Regions from separate parts of the Peribacillus sp. YIM B13481 genome, predicted to be linked through region 1. Evidence: riboswitches for the same ligand, from Rfam matches in the RefSeq annotation. Region 1 holds a riboswitch; each other region holds the start of a gene.
What was found. Region 1 has a riboswitch for thiamine pyrophosphate ahead of tenA (thiaminase II). Riboswitches for the same ligand answer to the same signal wherever they lie in the genome.
Positions count from the first base shown of each region.

Region 1 (4,183 bases):
AGAATGGTATCTCTTGGACCATCAGCCATGATTTCACCTTCACCGTTAAAAAGCACGATTCGTTCGATGAATTCTAAAACATGGTCGATTTTATGCTCGACGATAATTACCGTTTTGTCTCGACCGACTTCCTTCAACAAACCCCAGATTTCTTTAGTTCCTTCCGGATCAAGCATGGCGGTTGGTTCATCTAAAAATATCACTTCCGGTTCAAGGGCCAATACTGAAGCGATTGCCAGACGCTGTTTCATCCCGCCTGATAATGTTTCTATACTTGTATGGCCTAGGTTCAATCCTACTTTACGAATATGATTTTGGATTTTCTCATTCATTTCTTCTTTAGGGACGGAAAGGTTCTCAAGGACGAAGGCAATTTCCTCATCAGCAAATGGCATGCAAAACTGACTATCAGGGTCTTGAAAAACATATCCCCATGAAGAAGCGCATTTCAATTTCTCCGCTTTCATCGGGACTTCGATGGAATTCGGAATCAATCCGCTTAACACTTGCAAAAGAGTCGACTTACCACATCCTGATGGTCCCAACAATAGAACTTTTTCACCTTTATCAATCGAGACTGATAGGTCCTTGAAAATCAAAGACCCATCACCTGGAAATTTCATTCTTAACTTCTCAACAGAAACGATTGGTTTCATGGCCATCAACCTCTACTTTTGGTCCAGTTCTGCATAATCTTTACTTGAAACGGGACGAACTAGATTAGTTACTCCTGTTGCTTCCAGGACTTTAACTAGATAAAAAGCAGTTACACCTGCAAAGAATATGGAACCCACAAACCTCGCTATCATGAATAACGATAAATTCCAAAGAGTGAGAGCACCTATTTCCCCGTAGGCAAAATCCATTAATACTGATGCAAGGCAGGAAGCTATCGCAGCTAAAACGGCCACCGGCATATTGAATTTTTTATATTTGAACGCCATGAATACCAGTTCAGCGAACAAACCTTGGACCACCCCATATAAGAGTACGGACAGCCCCCATGGTGAACCTAGAAAGAATTCACCTGAAGCTGCAGCTATCTCTGCCAGAAGTGCCACACCCGGTTTCCGTAAAATCAAAAAGGCGACGGGGCCAGCTATAAACCACATTCCATAAATAAGTTGATCTAGATGTAATCCTAATGGTTTAACGGAATAATAAATCGAACCCCAAAGGATATAAACGATTCCAAATGCTACGGCAATCACGATCGTGACTAATATATCCGTTAATTTCAATCCTTTTTTCATATTTCAATCTCCTTTATACTTCTAGTGTTTCCTTATGCACAGGCCATGTCTCTAAACGATAAGCCATTTCCCAAAATGAGTACTCATATTGGCTGCTAAGGATAAAATGCTCCTTCATTCTTTCCTTATCTTCATCTGTTACCTTTTCAGCAATCTCATCAAGCCTCGCAATTTGTTCTTCTACCAAAGAGCGGAACCACTCTCCGCCGTAAGCCGCTATCCATTCTTGATAAATCGGCTCTTCCGGTTTACACTCTTGCAGCTTTTCACCTATTTCATAATACAGCCAATAACATGGCAAGATAGCCGCAATAACGTCACCTAAATGTCCAGAATATGCCGCACGATACATATGGGAAGTGTAAGCATAGGCAGTCGGGGCAGGTTTGAAATTTTCCCGTTCTTCTTTGGTGATGCCTAATCTCTCAGAAAAATTTTCATGAAGCTTCAACTCCGCTTCATATGTTCCCTGTGCGTGGCCGGCAAGCCTGCTTGTTGTATGTAAATCTGTAGCCTTGACTGCTCCTAAAGCTTGAACTCTAGCAAAATGAGATAAATAATAGGCATCCTGCTTGACATAAAAACGAAAACACTCTATTGGCAATGTGCCATCTCCTATTCCTGCAACAAACGGGTGATTAAAGCTAGCTTCCCAAATATGATCAACTTCCTGGCGGATTTCCTCTGAAAACTTCATGTCCATTACCTCCAAATTCTATTTTTTTATGAATGATACGGATAAAAGCCTTTTATAACCCCTTTTTTTTGCAAATAAAAAACCACTTTCTTTAACGTAAAGAAAGTGGTTGTACTTGAAAAAATACAGAAACGTATTGTCCCAGACCCCACTTCCCTACGCTGGTATAAACCAGATCAGGTTCTAAGGGTCTTAAAGTCATACTTTAATCTCAGCTTCTCAGGTAAAATCAGTTTTACCTATAAAGCACCCCTAGTGGTACAAATTGTATATATATTTCATTTGCCTTTATATTAACACGATAAATCCAATTGTCAAACGTATTAGAAAAGTTTTCAATCAAAGATGTTCATTATTAATCTTTTGGATTACTAGTCTTTCAATCTTCTAATACGTTAAGGATGAAGAAAAGAGGATGCCGCAGCCCCCCCATTCTCTATGGAATAATAAGATACTCTTATCCTCTTTTTTTAAGGCTGTTTTCACATACTTTGTTGCTATTTACCAGGTAGTGAGTTGTGGTTGATTTCCCCTCCAGATGCTCGCTTTCCGCGGGGCGGGCGGTGAGCCTCCTCGGCGTAAACGCCTGTGGGGTCTCACGTGTCCTGCTGCTCCCGCAGGAGTCTCGCACTTCTGCTCCAATCAACCTTAAATAGTTTCGTTTTAAAAACAACAATCTTTACGAAAAGAGCCTTTTTTAAAGACAGACATAACAAAATATTAAACATCAAAGTATTGGATAGATTGGATCTACTTAATTTGAATTCATAGTTTTTCGTCTACAATCCCTACAACTTTATCGCTGTCATGAATCTCCATATGCTTCGCTGTGCGGCAATCGTACAGCACTTTTATCCATAAACTCCAGAATGTATCTTGTGTTAACTAATCAAACGGAGGCTTAATGAAGTGTTCTCACTGACTCAGATGTAAAGGGAACCAATTCTGCTGTTCGGCCGTCACGAATCTTGTTTACCCAAGCAGGATCAACCATTAATGCCCGACCCACGGCTACCAGATCAAATTCTTCACGTTCAAGCCTTTCGATTAACCCGTCGATCTTGGTATTTTTGGCACTCTTTCCTTCCGTAAAGTGACTCGTAAAATCGTTATCCAGACCGACTGATCCAACCGTAATCGTCGGTTTACCCGTCAGCTTTTTTGTCCATCCGGCGAGATTCAGATTGGAGCCTTCGAACTCAGGCTCCCAGAAACGGCGGGTCGAGCAGTGGAAAATATCGACGCCCGCATCGGAAAGTGGCGTCAGGAACCGTTCCAGCAGCACCGGCGTTGCTGCCAGTTTCGCTGTAAAATCCGTCTGCTTCCATTGCGAGAACCGCAGCACAATCGGGAATTCCGGTCCGACGGCACGGCGGCAAGCTTCGATGACTTCGACCGCGAAGCGGGTGCGGGCAACCATGTCGCCGCCATAGCTGTCGGTACGCGGGTTCGTTTTCTCCCAGAAGAATTGGTCGATCAAATATCCATGCGCACCGTGAAGCTCAATGCCGTCGAACCCAAGCCGCTTGGCTTCGAATGCTGCCTGCGCAAAGGCTTGAACGATTGCGGCGATATCCAATTCCGAATAATCGCCAACATGGCCTCGCGCACCCATATGCCAAATCTGCGGAATAATCCGTCCGCCTACTTCGTGTACAGCAGCCACGACGTTTGCCCAACCGTTTAATGCAGCTTCGCCATAGAAATGCGGTACATTGGCTTGATTGGACGAATCCGAATGATTAATCACCGTACCTTCTGTCACGATAAGTCCAACGCCATTTTCAGCCCTGCGGCGATAATAGGCGGCCACATCAGGACCAGGCACTCCTTCAGGAGAAAATTGTCTCGTCATCGGTGCCATCACTATACGATTTGCCAGGGTCGTATTTCCGAATGCGAATGGTTTAAACAAGTTTTGAATAGATTGAGAATAATTCATAATTGACCTCCAAATAATTGAAATAGTGTTGTAGAATATATCCGCAACAGATTAGTAATTGCGTTCTTTGCTGAGAGCATCGTTCGGATAAGTTGGGAGCCCTTGGCTGGGTTGTCAGGCCGTAATCAACAGCCAATCCTGGCCGCCCTCCATAAGGTCAATCCCCCGTTCTGTCCTGCATGGATCTGACCATACGGGTCACCATCTTGCGCGGCATTAATCGCGGAATGAACGCCACGAACCGGTTGCGAGCCCCTGGCATTATGAGTGTCTTCCCGCGAAAGAAGCCTC
Region 1 covers NZ_JBHZPE010000026.1:13,473-17,655, forward strand. The annotation lists gene ACFX4X_RS15295 (ABC transporter ATP-binding protein) at 1-656, opposite strand, end outside; gene ACFX4X_RS15300 (ECF transporter S component) at 669-1,253, opposite strand; gene tenA (thiaminase II) at 1,267-1,950, opposite strand; TPP riboswitch at 2,087-2,214, opposite strand; gene ACFX4X_RS15310 (NADH:flavin oxidoreductase) at 2,852-3,892, opposite strand; gene ACFX4X_RS15315 (SDR family NAD(P)-dependent oxidoreductase) at 4,050-4,183, opposite strand, start outside.

Region 2 (4,183 bases), on a different contig from region 1:
ACCGATACAGCTTCCAATAAGAAAACCCGATAACGCAAGCTCAGTTGTTGATATAAGGTGTCCAAAAAGATTACGGGACGACTCAATTCCTTCAATGAAAATGGCTGATGGAGCGGGAAGCAGCCATTTTTCAACCTTTAATAAGACTGTCATTGACTCCCATACTATCAGCAAACATAATAAAAGAAAGAAGGGAGCCCCCTTCTTCCAAATTCCCCTTTTGATCATGCCCGATATTTCTCCGTTAACGTATCCATCGTAATCCCGCTTGGCTGATATAGTATCTTCACTTGGGAAATGACATTCGGCGAGCCTAATTCAATCATTCTTACATTCATTTTTTCTATCACGGCAAAAAGCTCGGATAGCTCACCCTCCATTGTTGTTTCTAGCGGGTGAACCTCATACTTGACACCTGATTCATCAATGATCTTGATTGCTTCATCGACCATGGGGATGACATTTTCCCCTTTAGGAATGATTTGTATACTAATTAATGAATTGGCCATTGTATTTCCTCCTATTTTGGTAAAAATTCATTGGTAAATGCCTTTTCAGGATTGAAATCACCTTCAAGAAGCTTATTTTCCTTCATCCAATCACTATAATTCTTCCAGATTTCAAGCTTTTGTTCACCCCAACGCGGAGCATCATCCTGATACTTATCTGCAAGCCACTCCTGGCTTTTCTTCACTAGTTTTGGATCTAGATCAGGTGCAGACTTAATTAATATGTCCGCTGCATCATCAGGATTCTTAATTGCAAACTGGTACCCTTTCGAAGCTGCATGAACGAATGCTTTAACAGTCTCAGGATCCTCTTTTATCATCTTTTCATTTGTTGTCAAAACAGGCGTATAGTAATCCAGCTTATCAGAGTATTCGGTTAAGTAAACCATATTAAGCTTTTCATTCCGCAACTCAGCCTCGATACCTGTCCACCCATAATAAATCCAGGCGAAATCTATATCCCTTTTAACCGAAGTGAAAAAATCTGTGTCCCCTGTATTCACTATATCCACTTTATTTACATCGGCATTTTCTTTTTTCATAAGTGAATCAATAATGGCCTTTTCAACTGGAGACCCCCAGCCACCATACGTTTTCCCTTCAAAATCCTTGGGAGTTTTAATGTTTTTTGCCGCAGGTGAAGCGAATCCAGAGGTATTATGCTGGATGACAGCAGCTAGCGAAACAATCGGAACGCCTTGCACGCGGGCCTGCGTAATGCCCTCCTGGTAGCTCACGCCAAATTCAGATTTCCCTGAAGCCACAAGTTTATCAGCTCCAGCTTCGCCTGGCATGATAATTTCCACATCCAGACCTTGTTCTTTGAAATACCCTTTTTCCTTGGCTACATACAATCCTGTATGGTTTGTATTCGGTGTCCAATCAAGCACGACCGATACCTTTTTTAATTCTTTATTGCCTTCTTTTTTAGATGATTCTTCTTTTTCATTAGTTCCGCCTGCCCCACATCCAGCCAAAAGGAACAACGAAGTTAACAGTGGTAAGAATTTATTCAAACTATTATCCTCCTACACATCATATAAGATCCATATGCCGAAACCATAATGAGGCGCCAGGGTCCATTCCAATACCGGTAAAAAAACAAAAAACGCCCGAAGATGAATTCGGACGCTTAACATACAAAACAGAAAGTCAGTAATAATATGTTCCCTCCGCTGGCATCATCCAGATCAGGTTCAAAGAGTCAGCATCTAAAGGACGCAATCTCAGCCAGCAGTACTGGCCCCCCTACATTTCTCGCACATATGAACTTTTCTCTCCCATTATATCAATTCATGGGGAAAAAGGAATACTAATTTGCTTCTTCTCATTAATTGGAAAGGTTTCCCTTGCGTTAAAGGATATCTAGCAAAACATCATGCCATTCCAATCATTCTCGTTTACGTGCCTGACACGTTCAAAGAGTCATTTCCTTGCAGGTATTCATATAATGAGCATAACCTGTGGACATTTTTTGTGTACTGGTTTTATAAGCCCTTAATTTCAAAAGCAAAAGGTGGATATGATCATGATAAAGATTAATCACAAATTATTAGATGTCAGTCACATCCAACCAGGTATAGCATCTGCTAAATCGCTTGAAATTCTCCAATTGCTAGCGGAAGATTCTAACATTTTTGAATATCGGAGCTTTGGATACCTTAATTTCGATATACAACTGAGGCACCGAGTCATCGAGGCAGCTTTTGCGTTGGATAAAAGTGATGCAGAATTTTCCACACTTGAGGAATCGGCATCCAATAAACAATATTGGCGCCTTTCAAAGGATGGCACTTTTACCCTTCAGCCAGGGATTGCCCCTCATGTTGCACTCCTGGACATTTTCTTGAATGGAACGCTTTACGCTTTCGAATGCGGTACAGCGATAGTCGTCACTTTTTTAAAGGCCATTTTGGATTTAATCGGCCCTAGGAATTTCGACTATCTTTTTTCAAGCCTATTTCTATATGACTGGCGCCCTCCGAAGAATATGGCTCTTCATGTTCATCAAGGAACGGATTATTTACCAGGGGATTGCCTTTACTTCAAAAACCCTGATCACGATGAGGAAACACCTGAATGGCAAGGTGAGAATGCAATATTATTAGGAGAAGACCTCTTTTATGGCCACAGGATCGGGATTACCAATGCACAGGGTATCATCGATGAACTAAATAGCAATAGAAAGCCGAATGCCGCCATCTCAGCATTCCTGACAAAGCATATCATTAGCCTGGATAGTTCCTACTATAGACAATTCCAACCAACTATCTCCCGTGCAAAGCCCGTTCACGGTCTTGTCAGCCTATCTGATTTGATTGTTTCTGAAATAGGTCCGAGGATTTATCTTTCATGACTCAAGCAATTCTCCTGCCGTAAAACCGGTTTCTTTAAATATAGGCAAAAAAAATGCTTGGGGATGGAACCACCAAGCATTTTTTCTTATTCACGCACCGATGTTCCCTTTGCCTTTAAACCTGCGTGCACTTGCCTGACCCCATTTCGTAATGGATAGTGTATAAACAGCCAAGGCTGACCATATGAACAAAAAGGCTAAAAGATGCGCTTTTGTAAAACTTTCGTGATAGACGAATACCCCGATCAGTAAGGATAAGGTCGGAGCGATATACTGAAAAATCCCAAGCATCGATAACGGGATCTTCTCCGCCCCCTTTGCAAAATATAAAAGAGGCAAGGCCGTAACAATCCCACCGCCCACCAACAGCAAGCTTGTGCTTCCTGCTGTAAAGAATTGCATTTCTGATTGGTTCATCAAGTATATCAGGTAACCCAGGGCAAGAGGCGTTACCATCATCGTTTCGAGCGTCAGCCCGATCGCCGATTCGGCTTTGATCATTTTTTTTGCCAGGCCGTATAATCCAAAGGTCATGGCCAAAACAAGAGAGACCCACGGGATCGTACCGAAATGAATGCCTAGGATCAAGACCCCGATTCCTGCAAGCAGGAACGACATGATCTGTGCCCCGCTCAATTTTTCTTTTAAAACTATCACTCCCAATAGTACACTGACTAGCGGATTGATATAATATCCAAGGCTCGTGTCAAGGATCCGTCCTGAGTTAACGGCCCAGATGAACACTCCCCAATTAGCTGTAACGAGCAGTGAGGCCGTTAGTAACGCCGCAAAGAGTTTGGGATTTCCCAATATGTTTTTGACATAATCAAGAAACGCTTGTCGTTTTTTCATGAACATCAATAAAACCAGCATGAAGACGAAAGACCATAATACCCTCTGAGCCAAGATTTCTGTAGCTCCGACTCCCTGAAGGAACTTCCAGTAAATTGGCACGACTCCCCACATCATATAAGAAAGGGCTGCATAGATCGCCCCTTCTTTTTGTTCATCCACTTTCATAACCTGCCTTCTTTCCATTAATTCCTTTATCGAATTCTAACTATTTTGCGTATCCATTTCTTTTTTTGCAACTGTTATTTTTTATCATACATGATTCTGTCATCTATGACCGTCATGACCGCCTCAACTTTCAGGAGATCATCCGGCACAACAGCAAAGACATCCAGATTAAACACGGTAAAATCTGCATCGTACCCTTTGATGATCTGACCGCGGCGTTTTTCCTGGCCGATAGCTGCAGCACTCCCTTTTGTATAAAGTGCGAAGGCATCATGAACGGAGAGCCTTTCATCCAAGC
Region 2 covers NZ_JBHZPE010000002.1:227,728-231,910, forward strand. The annotation lists gene ACFX4X_RS02590 (ABC transporter permease) at 1-228, opposite strand, end outside; gene ACFX4X_RS02595 (thiamine-binding protein) at 225-509, opposite strand; gene ACFX4X_RS02600 (ABC transporter substrate-binding protein) at 521-1,525, opposite strand; TPP riboswitch at 1,660-1,769, opposite strand; gene ACFX4X_RS02605 (protein-glutamine gamma-glutamyltransferase) at 2,038-2,865, shown strand; gene rarD (EamA family transporter RarD) at 2,956-3,885, opposite strand; gene ACFX4X_RS02615 (amidohydrolase) at 3,960-4,183, opposite strand, start outside.
Region 2: it holds a riboswitch for thiamine pyrophosphate, as region 1 does, so the genes downstream of both, ACFX4X_RS02600 (ABC transporter substrate-binding protein) here and tenA (thiaminase II) in region 1, are expected to answer to the same signal.

Region 3 (4,183 bases), on a different contig from region 1:
ATTTTACTTTCGACCCAGAAATTAATTTATTTGAATAAAATACAAAATATTAAAATAATTATTTTGCTTTTATGATAACAGATTAATGTTTTTTACACATGTGTCAATTGGATAAATATTCGGCAATTAATCGATAAATACCTTTTTTTGACACAGTTTTATTAAAGGAATTGCAGGATTTAATAATAAAAAAAGGTATCCGCAAAGTTAATGACGGTTACCTTTTTTATTAAATGCATATGGTTCAATGTGAACGATCACATGCTGGATGTTATATTCCTTCAAAAGATTCTCTTCGATTTTAACCGTAATATCGTGACCTTGGATGACGGTCAAAAGAGGGTTAACATGTACGGTAGTTTCGAGCAGGATTTCACTTCCGTGCATACGGGCTTTAATTTCACTCATGTCCTTAACACCTTCTGTCAGTATAATGGTTTGTCCGATCTTTTGCAGGAGCTGCTCGTCGAAACCATCGGTTAAAGAGATGGATGCATCACGGAAGATATCCCAGGCCGTTTTGCAGATGATGATCCCTACTACAGCAGCAGCTATCGCATCCAGCCAAGGGATTCCCATCTTAGTACCGATGATTCCTATAAAAGCACCAACACTGACAAGGGCATCGGAACGATTATCCTGTGCAACGGCGTAGATGGAAGAGCTGTTGATCTTTTTACTTAACGCTAAGTTATAACGGTAGATTCCGTACATGAAGATTGCAGAGAAAAGAGCGACATAACCGGTCGGCATATTTGGAACGGTTGTTGAATCTTGCTGGAAGAAGGATTCTATAGCACTGTAAACAACCTGGATGCCCACGGTAATCATGATGAAGGCAGCTACCAGCGAGGCTATGGTTTCCGCCCGTAAATGACCATATGAATGATTATCATCAGGAGGTCTCTTCGAAATTTTCAAACCAATCAATACGGCTATGGAAGCGATGATGTCGGTCGTATTATTTAAACCATCTGCCCAAAGCCCTTTAGAATCACCGAAATAACCGAATGACAATTTAAGAGCAGACAAGAATATGTAAGCGGCAATGCTTATGTATGCGCCTTTTTCAGCTGAAATCGAATGTTTATCCATGTCTAATCCCTCCCCGGTGTAAATTAAAAGATATCAAAACAAACCTTAGTGAGTCTATAGAAAAGTTGTTGCATTTAGCCATCTAACCTGGTTAATTGCAGGTGTATTGAAGTTGGTTAAAAGAAAGGATACCCCCATAAATATGGGAGTGGTAAGTTTTTATGATATGACATTTTCTTTAAGTTGTCTTTTATAGAAACTAGTAGTATATTCTAACCGAGGATCGAAAATTAAATACTTCCACAAGGGGAGCCAAAAGGCTGAGAGTGAACGGTTGAGTTCAGACCCTATGAACCTGATAGTTAACACTTGCGTAGGGATGTGGTTTTGGATACAAGCAATACTGGGCATCCACTACCGCCCCGGTGTTGCTTTTTTGTTTGTGCAAAATCTGGCAGGGAGGGAACTCATGGACACTTTTCATTTTTGGAGAAGGGAGAGACATGATGAAAAATAAAACGTTATTCATGACAGAGGTTGCCATTTTTGCTTCACTGGCTTTATTACTGGATTTGGTTTCTGGATTCATTTTTTCAAGAATCTGGCCGCAAGGAGGCTCGATTTCAATAGCCATGGTACCGATTTTTCTGATGGCATATCGGTGGGGCATCAAAGGTGGTATGTTAACCGGATTGTTACTTGGGCTTTTGCAGATCGTCAGTGGTACAGCATGGATCAGCACGCCGATTCAAGGCTTCATTGATTATTATCTTGCCTTTACGGTTGTCGGGATATCCGGTGTATTCATGAATAAGTTTGTAAATAGCTATAAAGAGGAAAAGCGTTCCAAAGCGAAGTGGTATGGGATTGGCGGCATGTTTTTGGGCAGTTTTCTGAGGTTTCTGTGTCATTTCATATCCGGAATCGTGTTTTTTGGCTCTGCAGCTCCAAAAGGACAGCCAGTAGTGATTTATTCATTCATTTATAATGGGACTTATATGCTGATCAGTTTTATTTTATCGGCCCTTGTGGTGATGATGTTATATTCGGCTGCTTCAAGTGTATTACTGAAAAAAGCCTATTAACAAAAAAAGCCGGATTCTATAAAGAATTCGGCTTTTTTCGGAGATTAAGCAAATTGAGTCTTACAGGGCGAAACGGCTCAATCCTCATTTTGCAATGAATACCGAACAGGGTGCGTTTTTCGCAATGGAGCTGCTTGTACTGCCAAGAAAGAATTTTTCCAAACCGCTTTTAGCGCTATTGCCTACAACGATGAGGTCGGCAGCAGTTCTTGCCGCATATTCACATACGCTATCTGGCGCATGTCCTTCCAATATCTCGAATTTCCCCTTGACTTGACATTCACTTAGCAATCTCAACGTATTACTTTCTGCGTTCTGAACACTACTCTCAACGGCGGAAGGGGTGTCATTGACCATTTGAATTTCTGGTTGTTCGACTTCAACGACGGGGTGTGTCTGGACGGGATCCACATAAAATCCAGCAGCCGGTACAAACCCCGGCGCCGAGGCGTTTCCCATGATACGCTGCTCAACCTTATCAAATAGGACATGAACTACGGTCAGCTCGGCCTCAGGAAAGGCCTTTTTCAATGTTGCTCCATATTCCACGGCACGTTTACTTTCTTCATTTCCATCAAAAGCGACGACAATATGTTTTAAATTTTTTTTCATGCCATCTCTCCCCTTTTATAAGTATTTAAAGTGTTATACCCACTTTTTAAGGGTTTCACGCCATTAATCGGTATATTGATCGCAAATTACGGGTAAAGGATAGATACGGTCATTATTAAAAATGGTAGGATGAAATCCTGGTCCTTCAATTAGTGGCGGGCTTATTTTTCATTCGGTGAAGGGGGTATCATCGGCAAGGAAACCGATACCCGGGTATAGTGCTAAAGAAAAGGCGACTTAGCTTAGGCCTTTTAGTCAATCGACGAGTTTTCTTTAATAAAAGGGGTAAAATATTTTTAATGAAACATGTCGCAGATTGGAAAATGGGGGTACAAATGAGAGGGTTAGTGAAATTAGGTCTAATTATTATATTGGTGATTGTGGTTTTAGGCGCCGGTTCACTTTTTTATTTCAGACAGGTTGCAGATATAAGCCATCTTCAAAATATTCTTCAGCAACCAACAGGAATCTATGATCGGGATGGAAATCTTGCCAGCACGATCACGGCAAATAAATCCGAAGGTGTTTCGATAGATGAAATACCGGAACATATGAAACAAGCGGTGGTTTCCATTGAGGATCACCGTTTTTATGAACATCACGGCATAGATTATCAAGGGATTTTGCGAGCGCTGATTAAAAATGCGAAGGCCGGAAGTGTTGTTGAAGGAGGGAGCACACTTACCCAGCAGCTTGTGAAGATTACGATGCTGGAGTCGAATCGAACACTGAAGAGGAAGATTGAAGAGTTTTTTCTGGCCCAGGAAGTTGAAGATAAATATACAAAAGATGAAATTCTGGATATGTATTTGAATCAAGTTTATTTTGGCCATGGGGCATGGGGAATTAAAAAGGCCGCAAATATTTACTTTTCCAAAGAGGTCTCTGAATTGACCGTTGCCGAGGGAGCCTTGCTGGCAGGTGTCATTAACTTGCCATCCAAACTTGATCCATATAAGAACTTAGACGGGGCAGTGAAGCGGCGTAATTTGGTTCTTTCTAAAATGGCGGAACATGGTTATTTGACGAAGGATGAAGCAGCGGCTGCAAAAAAAGATACAGTGACACTTCTCATGGGGGAGAAGGAAACCGATCCATTAAAAGGGAAGTACCCTTATTATGTGGATCATGTTTTATCGGAAGCATCAAGCAAATATGGAATAAAGCTTGAGGACCTGCTTTCAAAGGGCTATAAAATATACACGACACTGGACCAATCCATGCAGCAGGCTACAGAATCCGTGTATGCGAATGAAGCCAATTTTCCAGTTGGAACGAGTACAGGAGAAATGGTTCAAAGTGGATCAGTCCTCCTTGATCCTAAAACAGGAGGGATAAGGGCAATTGTCGGTGGGAGAGGAAAGCATCAATTTATGGGATATAACCGGGCAACCCAGCTGACAAGATCTCCAGGTTCATCCATTAAACCACTTGTCGTTTATACTCCAGCG
Region 3 covers NZ_JBHZPE010000006.1:98,412-102,594, forward strand. The annotation lists gene ACFX4X_RS06335 (cation diffusion facilitator family transporter) at 208-1,095, opposite strand; TPP riboswitch at 1,331-1,432, shown strand; gene thiT (energy-coupled thiamine transporter ThiT) at 1,539-2,120, shown strand; gene ACFX4X_RS06345 (universal stress protein) at 2,205-2,732, opposite strand; gene ACFX4X_RS06350 (transglycosylase domain-containing protein) at 3,032-4,183, shown strand, end outside.
Region 3: it holds a riboswitch for thiamine pyrophosphate, as region 1 does, so the genes downstream of both, thiT (energy-coupled thiamine transporter ThiT) here and tenA (thiaminase II) in region 1, are expected to answer to the same signal.

Region 4 (4,183 bases), on a different contig from region 1:
TATCCTTTTTTGCTTGCAGATAAAAGGAATAGGCATCCTTGGCATGCTTAGTTAACACCTGATTAATTTTATCCTGAGCTGCTTTATTTTTTAGTCCTGATACTTGCGGATACGACAAGTCACTAATATTTTTATACTTTTTCTTGGTTATCTTCACATTGCTAAATTTTAAATATTTAGTAGATACATAGGCTTTTTTTCCATTGTACCGAATTTCCGACCAGCCGGATTTTGTTTTCGAATAAACGGTTACGGCTTTCCCTTTCTCCAACGATCCTACTTTTTTATAGCTGGTGCCGGGACCACTTCTAACAGATAAAGGGGAATTCTTCGTGTTTACCGTTGCGTTTTCTGTAGTGGCTGCGGAGACAAAGTCGATTTTTATCAGTAAAAAAGAGATGCATGTAAAAGTTAATGCGACAGCAAGGAAAATCTTAGTGAAATTCTTGGATAGCATTCAATTACCACCTTTGTATAATTTTTACATTACCTATTATATAAGTTGGTGGATCAAATAGAAAGTTAATTTTATAATTCAAAAGCTAAAGAGGAGAAAGAAATGAAAATTGGTTTAGTACGGCATTTTAAGGTGGCACATGAATTCCCTACTGGGAAATCTGTGACGGCGGATGATATGAAGCAATGGTTTGTGGACTATGATGCAGCGGATATTATTTATGGAACGACTTTACTTGGCGTGGAGGAATGGCAGGAATGTTATTGCAGTGATATGTCGAGAGCTGTCAAGACAGCGGAACATATTTATCCAGGTACGGTTCATCGGATGGAGGAGCTGCGGGAAATACCTTCTCCCCCTCTCAAAGGGAAGGTGAAGCTGCCGTTCATCCTTTGGGCCATCTGGATTCGCTGCTGCTCGCTGTTCAACAAGGAGACAAGGGCGGAAATTAAGATCGCCGAACGAAGGATCAATAAAGTATTGGATGAAGTTTTTGCAAAGGGGGAAAGGGATGTTCTGATCGTGAGTCATGCCGCCCTAATGGTTTATATGAGGAAAGAGCTGATCCGACGGGGGTTCACCGGTCCAAAATTCAAGATTGCCGGTAATGGAAAGCTGTATGTATTCGAAAGATGATAAGTCAAAAATATAGGGTTTCCCGCCATAGAAGGTAAGTCTGGTATATTGAACATTTTGCTTAAGAAAGATGCAGGCCTTTTCCGATTAGTTATTCTTTTTCCGTTGGTTGTGGTTTATTATTGTAATAGTGTAATTTTTACGAATTCAATAATAGGGAAAGAGGTTGGACAATTTGGTGAAGGCAGTTTTTTTTGATTTAGATGATACATTACTATGGGATCAGAAAAGTGTAAAAGAGGCTTTTGTGGCCACATGTGAAGTGGCTAAGGAGAAATATGATTTAAATGTCGACGAGTTTGAAGAAGCGGTTCGGAAGGAAGCGCGTGAGCTTTATTCTTCTTACGATACCTATGGATTTACACAAATGATCGGAATCAACCCATTTGAAGGACTGTGGGGAAATTTTCAGGATGATCATGATGAATTCCGGAAGATGGCCGTGATTGCACCAAATTATCGGAAAGAAGCATGGACGAGAGGCTTGAAGGCATTAGGGATCGATGACCCGGCATTTGGGCTCGAACTGGCAGAACGTTTCCCTGCAGAGAGACGTAAAAAGCCATTTATTTATGAAGAATCATTCCGTGTGTTAGATGAATTAAAAGGGAAGTACAAAATGCTATTGTTGACAAACGGTTCTCCTGAACTCCAAAATACTAAACTTGAAATTACACCTGAACTAGTTCCTTATTTCGATCAAATCGTCATTTCTGGAGCTTTTGGACGAGGTAAACCGGATGCCTCCATTTTTGAGCATGCTTTGGAGATCATGGAACTTGATAAGGATGAAGTATTGATGGTCGGCGATAATTTAATGACGGATATCCTTGGAGCATCACGGGTAGGTATAAAGTCGGTTTGGATAAATCGCCATGATAAGGAACGGAATGAAGTGCTTCCAACCTATGAAATCAAGCATTTAGAGGAGCTTTTCCCAATCCTTGAGAGCCTGGAAAATTAATTGGTGATCCTTCTCCAAGTAACGAATTTGGAGAGAGTGACCTAAAGTATTAGGACTTTCAAATTATATACAGAATGAAAAGGGTGATATATAGTTACCCTGTAATCAATTAAATTATTCAGACTAGGGGTGTCCAATAACAGTTGGGCTGAGAGAGAAGCGCTTATGCTTCTTAACCCTCAGGACCTGATCTGGTTCATACCAGCGTGGGGAAGTTAGAATCTACTAAACAATGACATTTCATTTGGTCATTTCTGTAGTCATACTAACGTTAGCCGGGTCTTAAATATGAGATCCGGTTTTTTCGTGCGAAATGGATTGGATTTTGTCCTTTTTAAATGAACTTAAAAAGGAGAAATGAAATCATGATGAGTAATTCAGTAAATGACATGAACGTTTCAATTATGTCCAGTTTTGCCGGGAGTAAAAAAGTGTATGTTGAGGGATCGAGACCTGATATTAAAGTACCTATGCGTGAAATTAAACTAAGTCCCACTACAGGTGCATTCGGCGAAGAGGAGAATCCGCCTTTGCGGGTTTATGACACAAGCGGTTCATATACGGATTCAGAATATCCCATTGATATTCATAAAGGCCTTGCCCCGATTAGACGCAATTGGGTCTTGGAACGTGAAGACGTTGAAGAGTATGAAGGACGTGAAATAAAACCCGAAGATAATGGGTATAAAAAAGTGGAGTCACAATCCAAAGCTGAAATTTTTCCGGGATTGAAAAGAAAGCCATTGCGCGCAATGAAAGGGAAAAACGTAACCCAGCTTCATTATGCCCGTAAAGGTATCATCACCCCAGAAATGGAGTTCATTTCAATCAGGGAAAATGTTGCCCCTGAGTTTGTAAGAGAAGAGGTAGCTAGCGGTAGGGCGATCATTCCGGCAAATATTAACCATCCTGAAAGTGAGCCAATGATCATCGGACGTAATTTTCATGTGAAAATAAATGCGAATATAGGAAACTCAGCTGTTAGTTCATCGATCGAAGATGAAGTGGAGAAAATGACTTGGGCTACACGTTGGGGAGCCGACAACATAATGGATTTATCCACCGGAAAGAATATTCACACGACCCGGGAATGGATTATCAGGAATTCACCAGTGCCAGTTGGGACGGTTCCAATATATCAAGCATTGGAAAAAGTGAATGGAGTCGCGGAAGATTTAAATTGGGAAGTTTTTCGGGATACATTAATCGAGCAGGCCGAGCAAGGTGTCGATTACTTCACCATACACGCTGGTGTGCTTTTGCGGTACATCCCTTTAACAGCAAAGCGAGTTACGGGAATTGTTTCACGAGGGGGGTCCATCATGGCACAATGGTGCTTGGCCCACCACCAAGAAAGCTTCCTCTATACTCACTTTGAAGAGATTTGTGAAATCATGAAGGCATATGATGTTTCTTTCTCATTAGGTGACGGCCTCCGTCCTGGATCCATTGCAGATGCAAACGATGAGGCGCAATTTGCTGAATTGGAAACACTGGGGGAACTGACGAAGATTGCTTGGAAGCACGATGTTCAAGTCATGGTGGAAGGACCCGGTCACGTACCGATGCATTTGATTAAAGAAAATATGGATAAGCAGCTGGAAGTCTGTCAAGAAGCTCCATTCTATACCTTAGGACCTTTAACAACGGATATAGCTCCTGGATACGATCATATTACTTCTGCGATTGGTGCTGCAATGATTGGATGGTTTGGAACTGCCATGTTATGTTATGTGACACCGAAAGAGCATTTGGGACTTCCGAATAAAGAGGATGTTCGAGTAGGGGTCATTACTTATAAAATTGCAGCCCACGCAGCTGACCTTGCAAAGGGCCATAAGGATGCACAAAAACGGGATGATGCCCTTTCGAAGGCTAGATTCGAATTTCGTTGGAGAGATCAGTTCAATCTTTCTCTCGACCCTGAAAGGGCGGTTGAATATCACGACGAAACTCTTCCGGCTGAAGGTGCCAAAACAGCCCATTTCTGTTCAATGTGCGGACCTAAATTCTGCAGTATGAGAATCTCCCAGGACATCCGTGATTTGGCAAAAGAAAAGGGCCTGGGTTTTGAGTCGGTAATCGATGAAGGGCTTAAAGAAAAAGCGAATGAATTTAGGAAAACG
Region 4 covers NZ_JBHZPE010000022.1:51,703-55,885, reverse strand. The annotation lists gene ACFX4X_RS14105 (PdaC/SigV domain-containing protein) at 1-457, opposite strand, end outside; gene ACFX4X_RS14100 (histidine phosphatase family protein) at 560-1,093, shown strand; gene ACFX4X_RS14095 (HAD family hydrolase) at 1,269-2,057, shown strand; TPP riboswitch at 2,173-2,287, shown strand; gene thiC (phosphomethylpyrimidine synthase ThiC) at 2,423-4,183, shown strand, end outside.
Region 4: it holds a riboswitch for thiamine pyrophosphate, as region 1 does, so the genes downstream of both, thiC (phosphomethylpyrimidine synthase ThiC) here and tenA (thiaminase II) in region 1, are expected to answer to the same signal.